2 regions of the Citrobacter europaeus genome follow, and region 1 is predicted to be linked to the other one. Evidence: predicted binding sites of a transcription regulator. Region 1 holds the regulator's gene; the other holds the start of a gene.
The links. The regulator CRP, encoded in region 1, controls carbon source genes, mostly activating them, when cyclic AMP is high. The targets are predictions, from matches to a motif close to ATGTGANNNNNNTCACAT.

Region 1 (7,279 bases):
CGTATTTTGCGCGGGCAGTTCTCGCCCGCGTTCTCTCCCTTCTCTGCGTAACCCGAAATTGCTGCTTATACTTGTGGCAAGTGTCGGCTCATTCAGGGAGGTCATGTGAAAAAACTCACCGATAAACAAAAGTCCCGGCTCTGGGAACAACGACGAAATGCCAATTTCCAGGCCAGTCGGCGGTTGGAAGGTGTGGATATTCCACGGGTTACTCTGAGTGCTGAAGACGCCCTGGCGCGTCTTGAAGAGTTGAGGAGGCACTATGAGCGATAAATTCGGTGATGGACGCGACCCCTATTTGTATCCGGGCCTGAATGTCATGCGTAACCGTCTGGGGATCCATCAGGCGCAACGACTGACGCTGGCGGCCTATGAACTGACGGCGCTGCGTGCGGCCACTATCGAGCTGGGCCCGCTTAAACGGGGATTGCCGCATCTGTGCGCCATTCATCGCCAGCTGTATCGGGATATTTTTGACTGGGCGGGACATCTGCGGGAAGTCGATATCTACCAGGGCGATACCCGTTTTTGCCATTTCGCTTATATCGAGAAAGAGGGCAATACGTTGATGCAGGACCTGGAAGATGAGTCCTGGCTGGTGGGGTTGCCGGAAGACAAGTTTGTCGATCGTCTTGCACACTATTATTGCGAAATCAACGTGCTGCATCCGTTTCGTATTGGCAGCGGCCTGGCGCAGCGTATTTTCTTCGAACAATTAGCGATTCATGCCGGGTATATGCTGAGCTGGGATGACATCCCGGTTGAGGAGTGGAATCTGGCTAATCAGAGCGGGGCGATGGGTGACTTGTCTGCGCTGCAGGCGATATTTCGTAAAGTGGTAAGCGAAGCCCCGGAAACTGAGTAGAATAGCGCGGTTCTTATGTACCGGAGCCGCCATGATCCTGCTTATTGATAACTATGATTCTTTTACCTGGAACCTGTACCAATACTTCTGCGAACTGGGCGCTGATGTCCTTGTCAGGCGTAACGACGAGCTGACGCTGGCGCAAATCGATGCGTTGAGCCCGCAAAAAATCGTGATTTCCCCAGGACCCTGCACGCCGGATGACGCCGGTATCTCGCTGGATGTAATTCGCCATTTCGCGGGCAACATCCCTCTGCTGGGCGTGTGTCTCGGTCACCAGGCGATGGCGCAGGCCTTTGGCGCGAGCGTGGTTCGGGCGGCAAAAGTGATGCACGGTAAAACCTCGCCGATTACGCATAACGGGCAGGGCGTTTTTCAGGGACTCGCCAACCCATTAACGGTGACGCGCTACCATTCTCTGGTGGTTGCCCCCGAAACGCTTCCTGACTGCTTTGAAGTGACGGCCTGGAGTGAAACGCAGGAGATTATGGGCATTCGTCACCGTGAGTGGGATATGGAAGGGGTGCAGTTTCACCCGGAGAGTATTCTCAGCGAACAGGGGCATCAGCTGCTGGCTAATTTCCTCAATCGCTGAATTGTGGTTGCTATTCAGTGATTTTTTATTCATATTTTGTGATTATAATTTCACTAGCATTTCTGCTTAACAGGGTGGTAATGACATGGCAACTGAACAAACTGCTATTACACGCGCGACATTCGATGAAGTGATTCTGCCGATTTATGCACCGGCTGAGTTTATCCCGGTAAAAGGAAAAGGGAGTCGAGTCTGGGATCAACAGGGCAAAGAGTATGTTGATTTCGCGGGCGGCATTGCAGTTACCGCGCTAGGGCATTGCCATCCGGCACTGGTTGAGGCGTTAAAAACCCAGGGGGAAACCCTGTGGCATACCAGCAACGTTTTCACCAATGAACCTGCGCTGCGTTTAGGCCGTAAAATCATTGATGCGTCCTTCGCCGAGCGCGTGCTGTTCATGAATTCAGGTACGGAAGCCAACGAAACCGCCTTTAAGCTGGCGCGCCACTATGCCTGTGTGCGTCATAGCCCGTTCAAAACCAAAATCATTGCCTTCCATAATGCGTTTCACGGCCGTTCGCTGTTTACCGTTTCTGTTGGCGGGCAGCCGAAATACTCCGACGGCTTTGGACCAAAGCCGGCAGATATCATCCATGTCCCGTTTAACGATCTGCATGCGGTAAAAGCGGTGATGGACGATCACACCTGCGCGGTGGTGGTTGAGCCAATTCAGGGAGAAGGCGGCGTCACTGCGGCTACGCCGGAATTCCTGCAAGGTTTGCGCGAACTCTGTGACCAGCACCAGGCGCTGTTGGTATTTGATGAAGTGCAGAGCGGGATGGGGCGTACCGGCGATTTGTTTGCCTATATGCACTACGGCGTGACGCCGGATATCCTCACCAGCGCGAAGGCGCTCGGCGGCGGTTTCCCGGTGAGCGCGGTGCTGACCACTCAGGAGATTGCCTCCGCGTTCCACGTGGGGTCGCACGGTTCCACGTACGGCGGTAACCCGCTGGCCTGCGCGGTAGCGGGTGCAGCGTTTGATATCATCAACACGCCGGAAGTGCTGGGAGGCATTCAGGCCAAACGTCAGACGTTTGTCCAGCATTTGCACAAGATTGATCAACAGTTCGACATTTTCAGCGATATTCGCGGGATGGGGCTGCTGATTGGCGCCGAGTTGAAGCCGCAGTTTAAAGGCCGGGCGCGCGATTTCCTCTATGCCGCCGCGCACGAAGGGGTGATGGTGCTGAACGCCGGGCCGGACGTAATGCGTTTCGCGCCGTCGCTGGTGGTAGAGCAGGCGGATATCGATGAAGGGATGCAGCGTTTCGCGCAGGCTGTCGCGAAGGTGGTGGGCTGATTGCCGGATGGCGGCGCGAGCGCCTTATCCGGCCTACAGGGTAAGGTGTGATTCGTAGGCCGGATAAGCGTAGCGCATCCGGCAAATCTTTTAACCCTTCATGTCCCGTAGTCGGCGGCTCAGCCAGATCCCGTGGTGCGGTCGCTGACGCCATGCTACCGACGAAATGGTATGCATGGTGTTCAGATGCCCAAGAACCCGTTGCAGATGCTGCTCAAGAGTGCTTAACGGACCGTGGGACAGCATCTCCGGCGCTTCGAGAATATTCACATCGCCCGAGCTTCCCGGTCCGTCATACTCCAGCCGCTGCTGACAGCGCTGAAGCGCAATTTCACAGGATTCCAGATACCGCTGCGCCAAATCCGGCGTCAGCATCGTATGTTCCCTTGCCAGCGTGGTCATCGCGTTAATGTGTTCGACGATGAACTGGCTGTGCGTGACCCACAGTTTCATGTCCGCAAGGTAGTGCGAGTTGAATCCTGGCTCCTGCATCGCCTGGTTCAGTGAGTTGAACAGCGTGTTCTGCGCCTGGTTAACCCGCATGCGTTGATACGCCAGCGGCGTGGCCTGCGGATCGTTGCTGAGGATCAGGCGAATGGCCTCCTGGTCGGCTTCTAACGCGTCGTGGGCGTTCTTACGCAACAGACCGCTCTGCCACTGTGGCCACAGCCAGAGCGTGCCGCCAAAGGCGATTAGGCAGCCAATGATCGTATCGACAAACCGCGGCACGATAAACTGTTCCCCGTTCAGCGTCAGCAGTTGCAGGGTGTAAACTGCCGTGACCGTAAAGCCGACGGTAGCCCAGCCGTAATTTTTACGGATGATCAGATAGCTCACCAGGGTTATCAGCAGCATGGCTGCCAGCGTGAAACCTTCCGGAATATGAAAGTGCAGCGTGACGCCGGCAATCACCAGCCCAACGAGCGTACCGACCGACCGATGTAAGATGCGTACCCGGGTCGCCCCGTAGCCATTTTGCGTGACGAACAGAATAGTCATTAAAATCCAGTAGGGCTTTGGCAGGTGTAAGGCGCTGCCCATCAGGCTGGCGATACTCAACATAACGCAGATGCGTCCGGCATTGCGCAGCGCTGGAGATTTCAACGACAGATAGTTTTTCAGGGCTGGGATCAACGGCAACCGACGCTGCTTGTCAGCCATCAAGTCACGGGCATACAACGGGCGCTGGGTGCGTAGCACGCGGGCAATACGGCTAAAGTGCCAGTAGCAAAATTGTCCCACCGGGTTGTCCGGATGCTGCCTGGCGATTTTCTCCAGTGTGCCAATCTGTTTTTCCATCGAGAAACGGGTCGGCAAACGGTGATACAAAATATCATCGGCCAGTACCCGAAGGCGTTCGGCTACGGTACGCGCATTCCAGCGAATCACCTGCTCCGCATGGCTACGCTCGACCAGCTTTTGCACCTCTTCCGGCTGGTGGAGGCTAACGGAAATATGCTCTTGTAAATCGAGCGCCTCCTGAAAGGCACGCAGCAGGCGCTTGTAATCGTTGTTGCGATGCGCCGACAGCATATGCATTTGCTGATAACACTGGGTAATCAGATCCACTGCCTTTTGTTGGCGAACCAGCAGGGGAGGCAGCGCTTTTTCTGGGTCGGCATGCTGGGTCAGCATGCTGTACTTAGTTTCACAGTAATCGGCTAATTCACGATACAACAGGCTGAGCGATTCACGGAGCGGCTGTTCGCGCCACATCCAAAACCAGAACCAGTTGAACAGGCCATACCATAACGTGCCCAGCGCGTAGATCAGCAGCGGCTCCCAGACGGGCATGTTGCCGGCCAGGCTTAGCGTGAAAATCGCTGCGATAAGTGAGGCAGGCAATAGTCGCGCATGCAAAGGGCTCAACTCGGCGGTTACACCAAGAATTAGCGTCAGGCCGGTGAGGATAAGCGGCAGTGGTATATCTTTTGCCAGCAGTAATTGCATGATCAAACTGCATCCGGCAAACAAAGACGCGCCAATAGCTAAACGTTTGAAAAAGCGCTTATGCGGGGTATCAAGACCGGCAATGTTGCAGCAGGCAGGGACCAGGGAGAAGAGGAGGCCCAGATGAAGCTGACCGATGATCAGACCAACAGCCACAGGTAAACATAGCACCAGCGTCTGCCGTAGTGCGTAGTTGATCTCTGGGTGGTATATCAGTCTTCGCCACATCGGTGCAAACAAAAGTGGCGCATTACTGGGTAACGCGCCACTTCGATGGGGTTAACGGGTGCCGTAGACGACGATAGTCTTACCGTGTGCGGAGATCAGGTTCTGATCTTCCAGCATCTTCAGAATACGGCCGACGGTCTCACGGGAGCAGCCAACGATCTGGCCGATTTCCTGACGGGTGATTTTAATCTGCATGCCGTCCGGGTGGGTCATCGCATCAGGCTGTTTCGCCAGATTCAGCAGAGTCTGCGCGATACGACCAGTTACGTCGAGGAAGGCGAGGTTGCCGACTTTTTCAGACGTGACCTGCAGACGACGAGCCATCTGAGAAGACAGGCGCATCAGAATATCCGGGTTGACCTGGATTAATTGGCGAAATTTTTTGTAGGAAATTTCAGCGACTTCACATGCGGTTTTGGCACGTACCCAGGCGCTACGTTCCTGACCTTCTTCGAAGAGGCCTAATTCACCAATAAAATCGCCCTGATTCAGATAAGAAAGGATCATTTCTTTCCCTTCTTCATCTTTGATCAGCACTGCCACTGAGCCTTTAACGATGTAATACAACGTTTCCGCTTTTTCACCCTGGTGAATCAGCGTGCTCTTCGATGGGTACTTATGAATATGGCAATGAGACAAGAACCATTCGAGAGTCGGGTCTGTTTGCGGTTTGCCAAGCACCATGCGCGGTTATCCTCTGTTATAAGCTGTCTCCAGAGCCAGAAAACGACGCTGCCTCTGGGTTTGCAAAAATGTGCTTCCCGCTACCTGGGAAGGGGGCTACTAAAAATATACTGCAGCCTGTAATGTGATGTCCTCTGCATACATGCAGTACGTCAATGTATTACTGTAGCATCCCGACTGTTTTAGCATAGCTTTCGCCGTGTGTCTCCTGGTGTCTCGCTTCAGCATGACGCAGGTCGCCTTCCATTGCGAGAATTGTTATGTGCGCGTAATCTGTCAGGAAAATTGAAACATTGGAGTTACGAAATATGCAAGCGCGTGTAAAGTGGGTTGAAGGGTTAACCTTCCTCGGTGAGTCCGCCTCTGGCCACCAAATTCTGATGGACGGTAACTCCGGTGATAAAGCGCCGAGCCCGATGGAAATGGTATTAATGGCGGCGGGCGGTTGTAGCGCAATTGATGTGGTATCGATCCTGCAAAAGGGTCGTCAGGATGTGACCAACTGCGAAGTGAAACTGACCTCAGAGCGTCGTGATGAAGCGCCGCGCCTGTTTACCCACATCAACCTGCATTTCATCGTAACGGGTAACGATCTGAAAGATGCATCAGTCTCACGCGCAGTCGACCTTTCAGCGGAAAAATATTGCTCCGTGGCACTGATGCTGGAAAAGGCGGTGAACATTACCCACTCCTATGAAGTGGTTGCCGCGTAATCCCTGACGCCGGATAATGTTGATTCGTAGGCCCGATAAGCGAAGCGCCATCGGGCACTTTCCACGCCTCACCCTATCTTTTTGCCTTCCATCAGTCGCTGGACCAGCGGCAGCATAATCAATTCCATCGCCAGGCCCATCTTGCCGCCCGGCACGACCAATGTATTGATGTGGGAAATGAATGAGCCCTGCAGCATGGCCAGTAGCCACGGGAAGTCGATCCCTTCCAGGTTACGAAAATGAATCACGACAAAGCTTTCATCCAGAGACGGGATACTCTTGGCGGCAAAGGGGTTAGAGGTATCGACGGTCGGTACGCGCTGGAAGTTAATATGCGTCCGGGAGAACTGCGGCGTGATGTAATTGATGTAATCGTCCATTGATCGCACCACCGAGTCCATCACCGCTTCACGCGAGTGTCCACGCTCGCTGGTATCGCGAGTCAGTTTCTGGATCCATTCCAGGTTTACGATCGGCACCACGCCAACCAGCAGATCGACATGTTGGGCCACGTTTTGCTGTGGGGTGACGACGCCGCCGTGCAGTCCTTCATAAAACAGGACATCCGTCGGTTCAGGCAGCGGCTGCCAGGGCGTGAAAGTCCCTGGCACCTGGTTCCACGGTACGGCCTCATCGTAAGTGTGCAGATATTTTCGCGACTGGCCTTTGCCCGTCTGACCGTATTCGATGAAAGTTTGTTCCAGCAGACCGAAGTCATTAGCTTCGGGGCCGAAATAGCTGATATGCCGCCCGGCATCGCGCGCTTTGCGAATCGCCATGTCCATTTCCGGACGGGTATAGCGATGAAAACTGTCACCTTCCACCTCGGCGGCACGCAGATTTAACTGCGCGAAAATTTTACGAAACGCGAGGCTGGTGGTGGTGGTCCCCGCGCCGCTGGATCCTGTTACCGCAATCACCGGATGTTTGGCAGACATAAC
Region 2 (7,279 bases), 1.3 Mb from region 1:
CAACAGGAGCAAGACGCGACCACTCCAGCAGACCGATGGTATCGAATACCGTATCGGCGTCAAAAATCCAGCCGCAGGCCTGATGGCCCTGACCGCTGTTCAGGCTGCGCCGCCAGCGCTGCTGCGCCGGAAGACTCAACGCCGCCAGCCCCTTTTTGTCGGCATGACGATGATTATGCTCCGCGCTTGTCGGAAGCTCCGCAAGGTTGAGTCGGGGTAAATCCAGTAGCTGCCCGTCAATTTTCCCATGGTCGGCATGAACCAACTGGCGATTGCCGCCGTAGTGTTGCCACCAGCTTTGCAGGGCATTTTCGCTTTCCATCGTGGCCCGGTCGGCTTTGTTGGCAACAATGATATCGGCGGCGGCCAGCTGATCGCGGAAATTGTCATTGGCGACGCTTTTTTCATCCAGCAACAGGCGGGGGTCAAGGATACAGAGAGTTGCGCGCAAGTCGATCCACGGCTCGTAAACCGGCGCGGTGAGTAAATCCAGAATCTGTTTGGGATGTCCGAGGCCGGTGGGTTCAATCAGCAGACGGTCGGGTTTTCCCTGACGCAGCAGCGTATTAAGGCCTACCTGCATTGGCAGACCGTTAACGCAGCACATACAGCCGCCGGGGATCTCTTTTAGCAGTGCGCCGCTGTCGGCCAGCAGTGCGCCATCGATGCCTACTTCGCCAAACTCATTGACCAGCACGGCCCACTTCTCTGCGGGATCTTTGTTCGCCAATAGATGAAGAATAGAGGTGGTTTTGCCACTGCCGAGAAAACCAGTGATGAGATTGGTTTTAGTCACATTTACTCCAGAATCATAAATTACCGTAATGGCATTTAACAATCCTGGCGAAAAACGGGGAAAAAGAGAAGGGGTGGGAGGACGAAGACGTGCTTCGTCCTGCTTAATGGCAGAAATCGTTAATTTTTTAACGTTTCAATGACAGCCTGATGCGCGCCGTATTGGGCAATACGCTGCCAGGCCTGCTGAATGGCCGCGACAAACTGCGGATTCTGTACGAGATCGGCGGCGAAAATCTCATGCAGTGAAAGCAGGGCGCTGACGCGTTCTGATTCAGTGCTCTGTTTAACCAGAGCGGCAATTTTCTCACTTAACGGGTCACGAATATCAATCGCAGTGCCTGAATCATCCACGCCGCTCACGTAGCGCATCCAGCCTGCGACGCCGAGCGCCAGCAGCGGCCACTCGCTTTGACGTGCTAAATGTACGCGGATCCCTTCCAGCATGCGCTGGGGTAATTTCTGGCTACCATCCATCGCTATTTGCCAGGTTTTGTGTTTCAGCGCCGGGTTGGCAAAGCGTTCCAGCAGGCTTAAAGCATACTGGTCTAAATCCACATCGGTAATTTGCAGCGTGGGGGCCTGTTCATTGAGCATCAGCCGGTAAGCGGCTTCACGAAATGCGCTGTCCTGCATACAGTCGCTGATGTGCTGGAATCCGGCCAGATAGCCGAGATAAGCAAGGAACGAATGGCTACCGTTCAGCATCCGCAGTTTCATTTGTTCCCACGGCAACACGTTTTCGACCATCTGGACACCCGCGGTTTCCCATTGCGGACGACCACACACAAAGTTGTCTTCAATCACCCATTGGATAAACGGTTCGCAACTGATTGCGCAAGGATCGGCAACACCCAGCTCGTGGGCGATTTCAGCCAGCGACTCGTCGGTGGCGGCGGGAACAATCCTGTCCACCATGGTTCCCGGAAAACTGACGTGCTCCTGGATCCAGTGCGCCAGCTCAGGTGAGCGTTTTTCCGCCATTCCCAGTACGGCATTTTTTACCACATGGCCATTGTCCGGGATGTTATCGCAGGAGAGGACGGTAAATGGTTGCAGCCCGCGTTCACGTCGGCGGTGCAGCGCTTCTACAATTATTCCGGGCGCGGAGTGCGGTTCAGCCGGCGTCTGCATATCGTGAATAATTCGCGGATTAGAGAGATCCAACGATCCCGTCGCCGGATCGATACAGTAGCCTTTTTCGGTGATAGTTAACGAGACAATCGCCACCTGAGGCTCGCAGAATTTTTCAATAATGGCCGCCAGCGAATCCAGCGTGGCGTTCAGACACTCGTTAACGGCGCCGATGACGATGGGCTGATTGCCGTTTGCTCCTTTTTCTAACACGGTAAATAAATGGTCCTGTTCGCGAAGCTGACGCATCAGCCGATCGCCGCTGAACAGGCTGATCTCGCAAATTCCCCAGTCTCCACCCTGCGCGTTCAGCACCCTGTCGGTTAATAACGCCTGATGGGCGCGATGAAAAGCACCGAAACCAAAATGCACAATCCGCGTTTTTAATTGCTGGCGGTCGTACTGCGGCATCATGACATTTTCCGCCAGTGGCGCTGAGGCAATAGTTTTCATTTAATACACCTGATTAACCATTAATTAACAATGGCAGTATAAAGTTATATGACAGCAAATTGAATTGGTGTGCCTCATTTATCAGGGGAATGTGAGCTGGATCAATCAATGACCGGCCATCTGTTGATCATCCATGGGATGCCTGTATGGTAGTCATCATTCAGGTAGTTTAATTTGGTATAACAACTTGTGAGGTGAAGCAATGGAACAAACCTGGCGTTGGTACGGACCTAACGATCCGGTATCGCTTGATGATGTGCGTCAGGCTGGCGCAACGGGTGTTGTGACTGCCTTGCACCATATTCCTAACGGTGAAGTGTGGCCGGTAGAAGAGATTCAACAGCGTCAGGCCATTCTGGCTGAAAAAGGGCTGACCTGGTCGGTGGTGGAAAGTATTCCTGTTCACGAAGATATCAAAACGCGTTCAGGCCAGTACCAAACATGGATTGCCAACTATCAGCAGAGTATCCGCAATCTGGCGACCTGCGGCATTGATACTGTGTGCTATAACTTCATGCCGATCCTCGACTGGACGCGTACTGACCTGGAATATCAGTTGCCAGACGGCTCCAAAGCGCTACGTTTTGACCAGATTGCTTTTGCGGCCTTCGAACTGCATATTTTGCAACGCCCGGGAGCTGAAGCGGATTACACCGCAGAAGAACAACGTCAGGCGCTGGACTACTTCAATGCCATGAGCGATGCCGCAATTGAAAAGCTAACCCGCAATATCATTGCCGGACTGCCCGGCGCGGAAGAGGGCTATACGCTGGATCAATTCCGTGCGCGCCTCGCTGAATATGACGGCATCAGTAAAGACGATCTGCGCGATAATATGGCGGTATTCCTGCGGGCGATCGTGCCAGTGGCAGAAGAAGTGGGCGTGCGCCTGGCTGTGCATCCTGACGATCCGCCGCGTCCGATCCTTGGCCTGCCGCGCATTGTTTCGACTATCGAAGATATGCAGTGGCTGAAAGAAACCGTCGACAGCATCAATAATGGTTTCACCATGTGCACCGGCTCTTACGGCGTGCGTGCTGATAACGATCTGGTGAAAATGATCGAAACCTTTGGCGATCGAATCCACTTCACGCATCTGCGCTCCACCTGCCGTGAAGATAACCCGAAAACCTTCCACGAAGGTGCGCACCTGCAAGGCGATGTGGATATGGTATCGGTGGTCGCTGCCATCCTGAGTGAAGAACAGCGGCGTAAAAAGGCGGGTGATTTGCGTCCTATCCCGATGCGTCCGGATCACGGACACCAGATGCTTGACGATCTGCACAAGAAAACCAATCCCGGCTACTCCGCAATTGGTCGTCTGAAAGGGCTGGCGGAAGTTCGCGGCGTTGAGCTGGCGCTGAAACAAACTCAGTTCCGCGATCTGCTGTAAGACTTACCACAGGGATTGCGCCACCGGCGCGATCCCTGTTATTCAGCAAGGCTGCGTCAGCGCCTGCTCCAGTACCGACAGTACCCTATTAATCTGCTGTATCTGCAACCCGCCAAAGCCAAAAAACATCACCACGTCGCTGTTCTCCTTACGCCATGCGGTTTCTGACCCATTTTCTATATCCGCCAGAGTGTCAAACCGGATCCCAGCCTGCAGGCAGCGTTGTTGCAGCCTGGCTATCGTATCGGGGTGTCTTTCAACGCGTAACGAGAGATGCAGACCCGCCGTTGCGCCAGCGATTTTCCCTGTGGGAAACCGCGCGGAAAGGCCATCGCGTAACTGGTTGAGGCGCGCCGCATAGCTGCTGGCCAGCTTGCTGATATGCGTATAAAACACCTGGTTTTGCATTAATTCGGCTAAAAATTGCTGCAACAACCACTGACTGCCGTTGTTATTGAGCGCTTTCATATTCTGTACCGCCGGGAGCAATTCATCAGGGCAAATGAGGTAGCCAAGACGCGCCCCCGGTCCCAGCGTTTTAGAAAATGTCCCCATGTAGATAACCCGGTTGTGATAATCCATGGCTTTCAGCGCAGGAAGGTGATTCTCGCCATAGGTAAAAACAGCGTCGTAGTCGTCTTCTATGATATAAGCGCCGACGCGCTGTGCCCACGTTAATAATGCCTGACGGCGCTCCAGCGAAAGTACGCTCCCCATCGGATACTGGTGGGCCGGCGTCACATAGCAAAGCTGAGTTTCATATTCAGGTAAATTATCTGTTTGCAGTCCGTGGTTATCTACGGCAATTGACGTAATGTTTGCGCCGTAATAATTAAACAGATGCCATGCGCCAGAATAACAAGGGGATTCGGTCACAACGTGGCTTTTTTTTTGCTGGCTGACGGCATGATGAATAATAAATATCTGACTCAACAGCGACAATCCTTCCTGGATCCCGTTGGTAATAATGATGTTCTCTGCCCGGGTATTAATGCCACGAGATAAATTAAGGTATCTGACCAGTTGTTCACGCAGTGAAAATAATCCGTTTGGTGAATGATACCGGGTAAGCAATTGTTCTTTAAGTACGCTTGGCGCGTTATTCCATTTTCGCCAACTGGCCCAGGGAAAAGCATTGGGATCGGGGACGCCCATCCGGCAGTAACACTCCCGCCCAGGCTCTGCGTAAACATCGGTAGAGACCCCGGCTGCTTTGGGTGTTACTGGCGGAGAGCCCTGGGACATGGGAACATGCGCAGGCGGGATACGAACAGGCGTGGTGAATATCACCTCATAGCCAATGCCGTGTCGGCTCTTAATTAACCCAGCCGCCATAAGCTTATCATAGGCCATCACGACCGTTATTTTGGCTACATTCAATACCTGAGCCTGCTCGCGAATAGAAGGGAGTTTATCTCCACGCAACAAATCTCCCTGCTGAATAGCCTGTAAATAAAATTGAAATATCTGCAACTGTAGCGGAGTACGGCTTTCTCTATTGAGAGTCAGTGTGAGCATGAGAAAATCCTTATTTATAGATGGTCACTATATTACGAATTTCTGCTCTTTACTATTTGACGAATCTCATAGAGTGATTGCTGTTCCTATACTCTGCCTGCGCTGTCTCTATTTTTGATTTTTATTATCCCTTAGCGTGTCGCTATTAAAAAAATGGAGGCTAGCATGTCGTGGATAAGAAAAAATGCACTGTGGTGCGCATTCGTCGGAGCGGTAGTCATGGCCCTGGCGATTTGGGGAGCGTGGCAAGGCGTTCATTACACCAGTACTACCGGGTTTTGTTTATCGTGTCACTCGATGCGCACGGCTGGAGAGGAATATAAAACCAGCGTGCATTTTCGCAATGCTTCTGGCGTGCGTGCGGAGTGTAAGGATTGTCATATTCCGCCGGGCATCGTGCCAACGTTGGTTCGTAAAACGCAAGCCTTAAACGATCTCTACCACACCTTTATTTCTCCTTCGATCGATACCCCCGAAAAATTTGCCGCAAAACGGGCGGAGCTGGCCCAGCGGGAATGGGCGCGCATGAGCGCGAATAATTCAGCGGCGTGTAAATCCTGCCACAGCTATGAGGCGATGGATCACGGCAAACAATCGGCAAATGCGGCGGCACAAATGACTGCGGCGGCGGCAAAAGACAGCAACTGCATTGATTGCCACAAAGGAATTGCCCATCACAAACCCGATATGAGCAGCGGTTTTCGCGATCGCTTTAAGCAGCTACAGCGTCAGGATGCGTCGTCATCGCAGGCGAGCACGCTGTTCTCGTTAAGTGAAAAAGCACTGACGGCAACGGCAGGAAGCCCCGCAGGCAAAGCGCTGTTATTTCCCGCCACCGAGGTCAAGGTGCTGCAAAAAGGAGGCAGTAACGTGCAGGTCGAAATCACGGGCTGGCGTGAAACCAAAGGACGCGGGCGGGTGATCACCCAGTATATGGGTAAGCGCGTGTTTTCCGCCGTTCTCGATGACTCCCTGATGGCTAACGTAAAAGTGCTACAAACCCAGGTCGATCCTGACTCACATCAGGCCTGGCAGCAGGTGAGCGTCACCGCCTGGACCTCCGGGCAGGATCTTATCAGCACGCTTGAGCCCATCTGGGAATACTCAGATCAAATGCTGCAATCCACCTGTAGTGCCTGCCATAGCACTCCTCCTCCCACCCGTTATACCGCTAACGGCTGGATCGCCGGATTGAAAGCGATGTCGACCTATTACCGTCTTAACCCGGTGGAGGAGCGTACGTTGCTGAAATACCTCCAGACCCATGCCAGCGATGTGTCTCAACCCATTAAAAAGTAAGGATAATGTATGGATATTCATGACTTTAATCCGTCTCGCCGCCGTTTTCTGAGCGGTATGCTGGCAGTGGGCGCTGCCAGCGCCCTGGCGCCCAATCCGTTGATATCAAAAGTGTGGGCGGCGGGAGAAAACCCCGAACAGTGGATCCAGTCCGGCTCGCATTATGGCGCTTTTGAAGCCAAAGTGGTCAACGGCGAGTGGACAGAGACCCGCCCATTCAAACATGACAAATATCCCTGCGATATGCTGAACGCGGTGCGGGAAGTGGTCTACAACCCTTCGCGGGTACGCTACCCGATGGTACGTCTGGACTGGCTGCGTAAGCGTGAGAAATCGGATCGCAACCAGCGCGGAGATAACCGTTTTGTGCGGGTAAGCTGGGATCGGGCGCTGGATCTGTTTTACGAAGAGCTGGAGCGGGTGCAAAAAACCTATGGCTCATCAGGCGTATTTACCGGGCTCGCCGACTGGCAAATGGTGGGCAAATACCATAAAGCGGGCGGGGCGATGGACCGGGCACTGGGCTTGCATGGCAGCTATGTGACGACCGTTGGTGACTACTCTGCGGCAGCGGCGCAGGTCATTTTGCCGCATGTCATCGGTTCGCTGGAAGTTTATGAGCAACAAACGTCACTGCCGCTGGTTATCGAGAACAGTAATACCATTGTGCTGTGGGGATGCGATCCG

Region 2: a site for CRP is predicted at 2,472-2,489, ahead of WHR59_RS07845 (mannitol dehydrogenase family protein). Genes of this name have one in related genera too.

What each region holds. Positions count from the first base shown of each region.
Region 1 covers NZ_CP148084.1:388,854-396,132, forward strand. Annotated here, with positions in the region: gene WHR59_RS01795 (YhfG family protein) at 106-273, shown strand; gene WHR59_RS01800 (putative adenosine monophosphate-protein transferase Fic) at 263-865, shown strand; gene pabA (aminodeoxychorismate synthase component 2) at 897-1,460, shown strand; gene argD (bifunctional acetylornithine/succinyldiaminopimelate transaminase) at 1,546-2,763, shown strand; gene WHR59_RS01815 (YccS/YhfK family putative transporter) at 2,854-4,941, opposite strand; gene crp (cAMP-activated global transcriptional regulator CRP) at 4,993-5,625, opposite strand; gene WHR59_RS01825 (OsmC family protein) at 5,934-6,338, shown strand; gene WHR59_RS01830 (phosphoribulokinase) at 6,407-7,276, opposite strand.
Region 2 covers NZ_CP148084.1:1,716,376-1,723,654, forward strand. Annotated here, with positions in the region: gene WHR59_RS07840 (CobW family GTP-binding protein) at 1-796, opposite strand, end outside; gene WHR59_RS07845 (mannitol dehydrogenase family protein) at 916-2,382, opposite strand; gene uxuA (mannonate dehydratase) at 2,585-3,775, shown strand; gene WHR59_RS07855 (PLP-dependent aminotransferase family protein) at 3,818-5,293, opposite strand; gene torC (pentaheme c-type cytochrome TorC) at 5,459-6,592, shown strand; gene torA (trimethylamine-N-oxide reductase TorA) at 6,602-7,279, shown strand, end outside.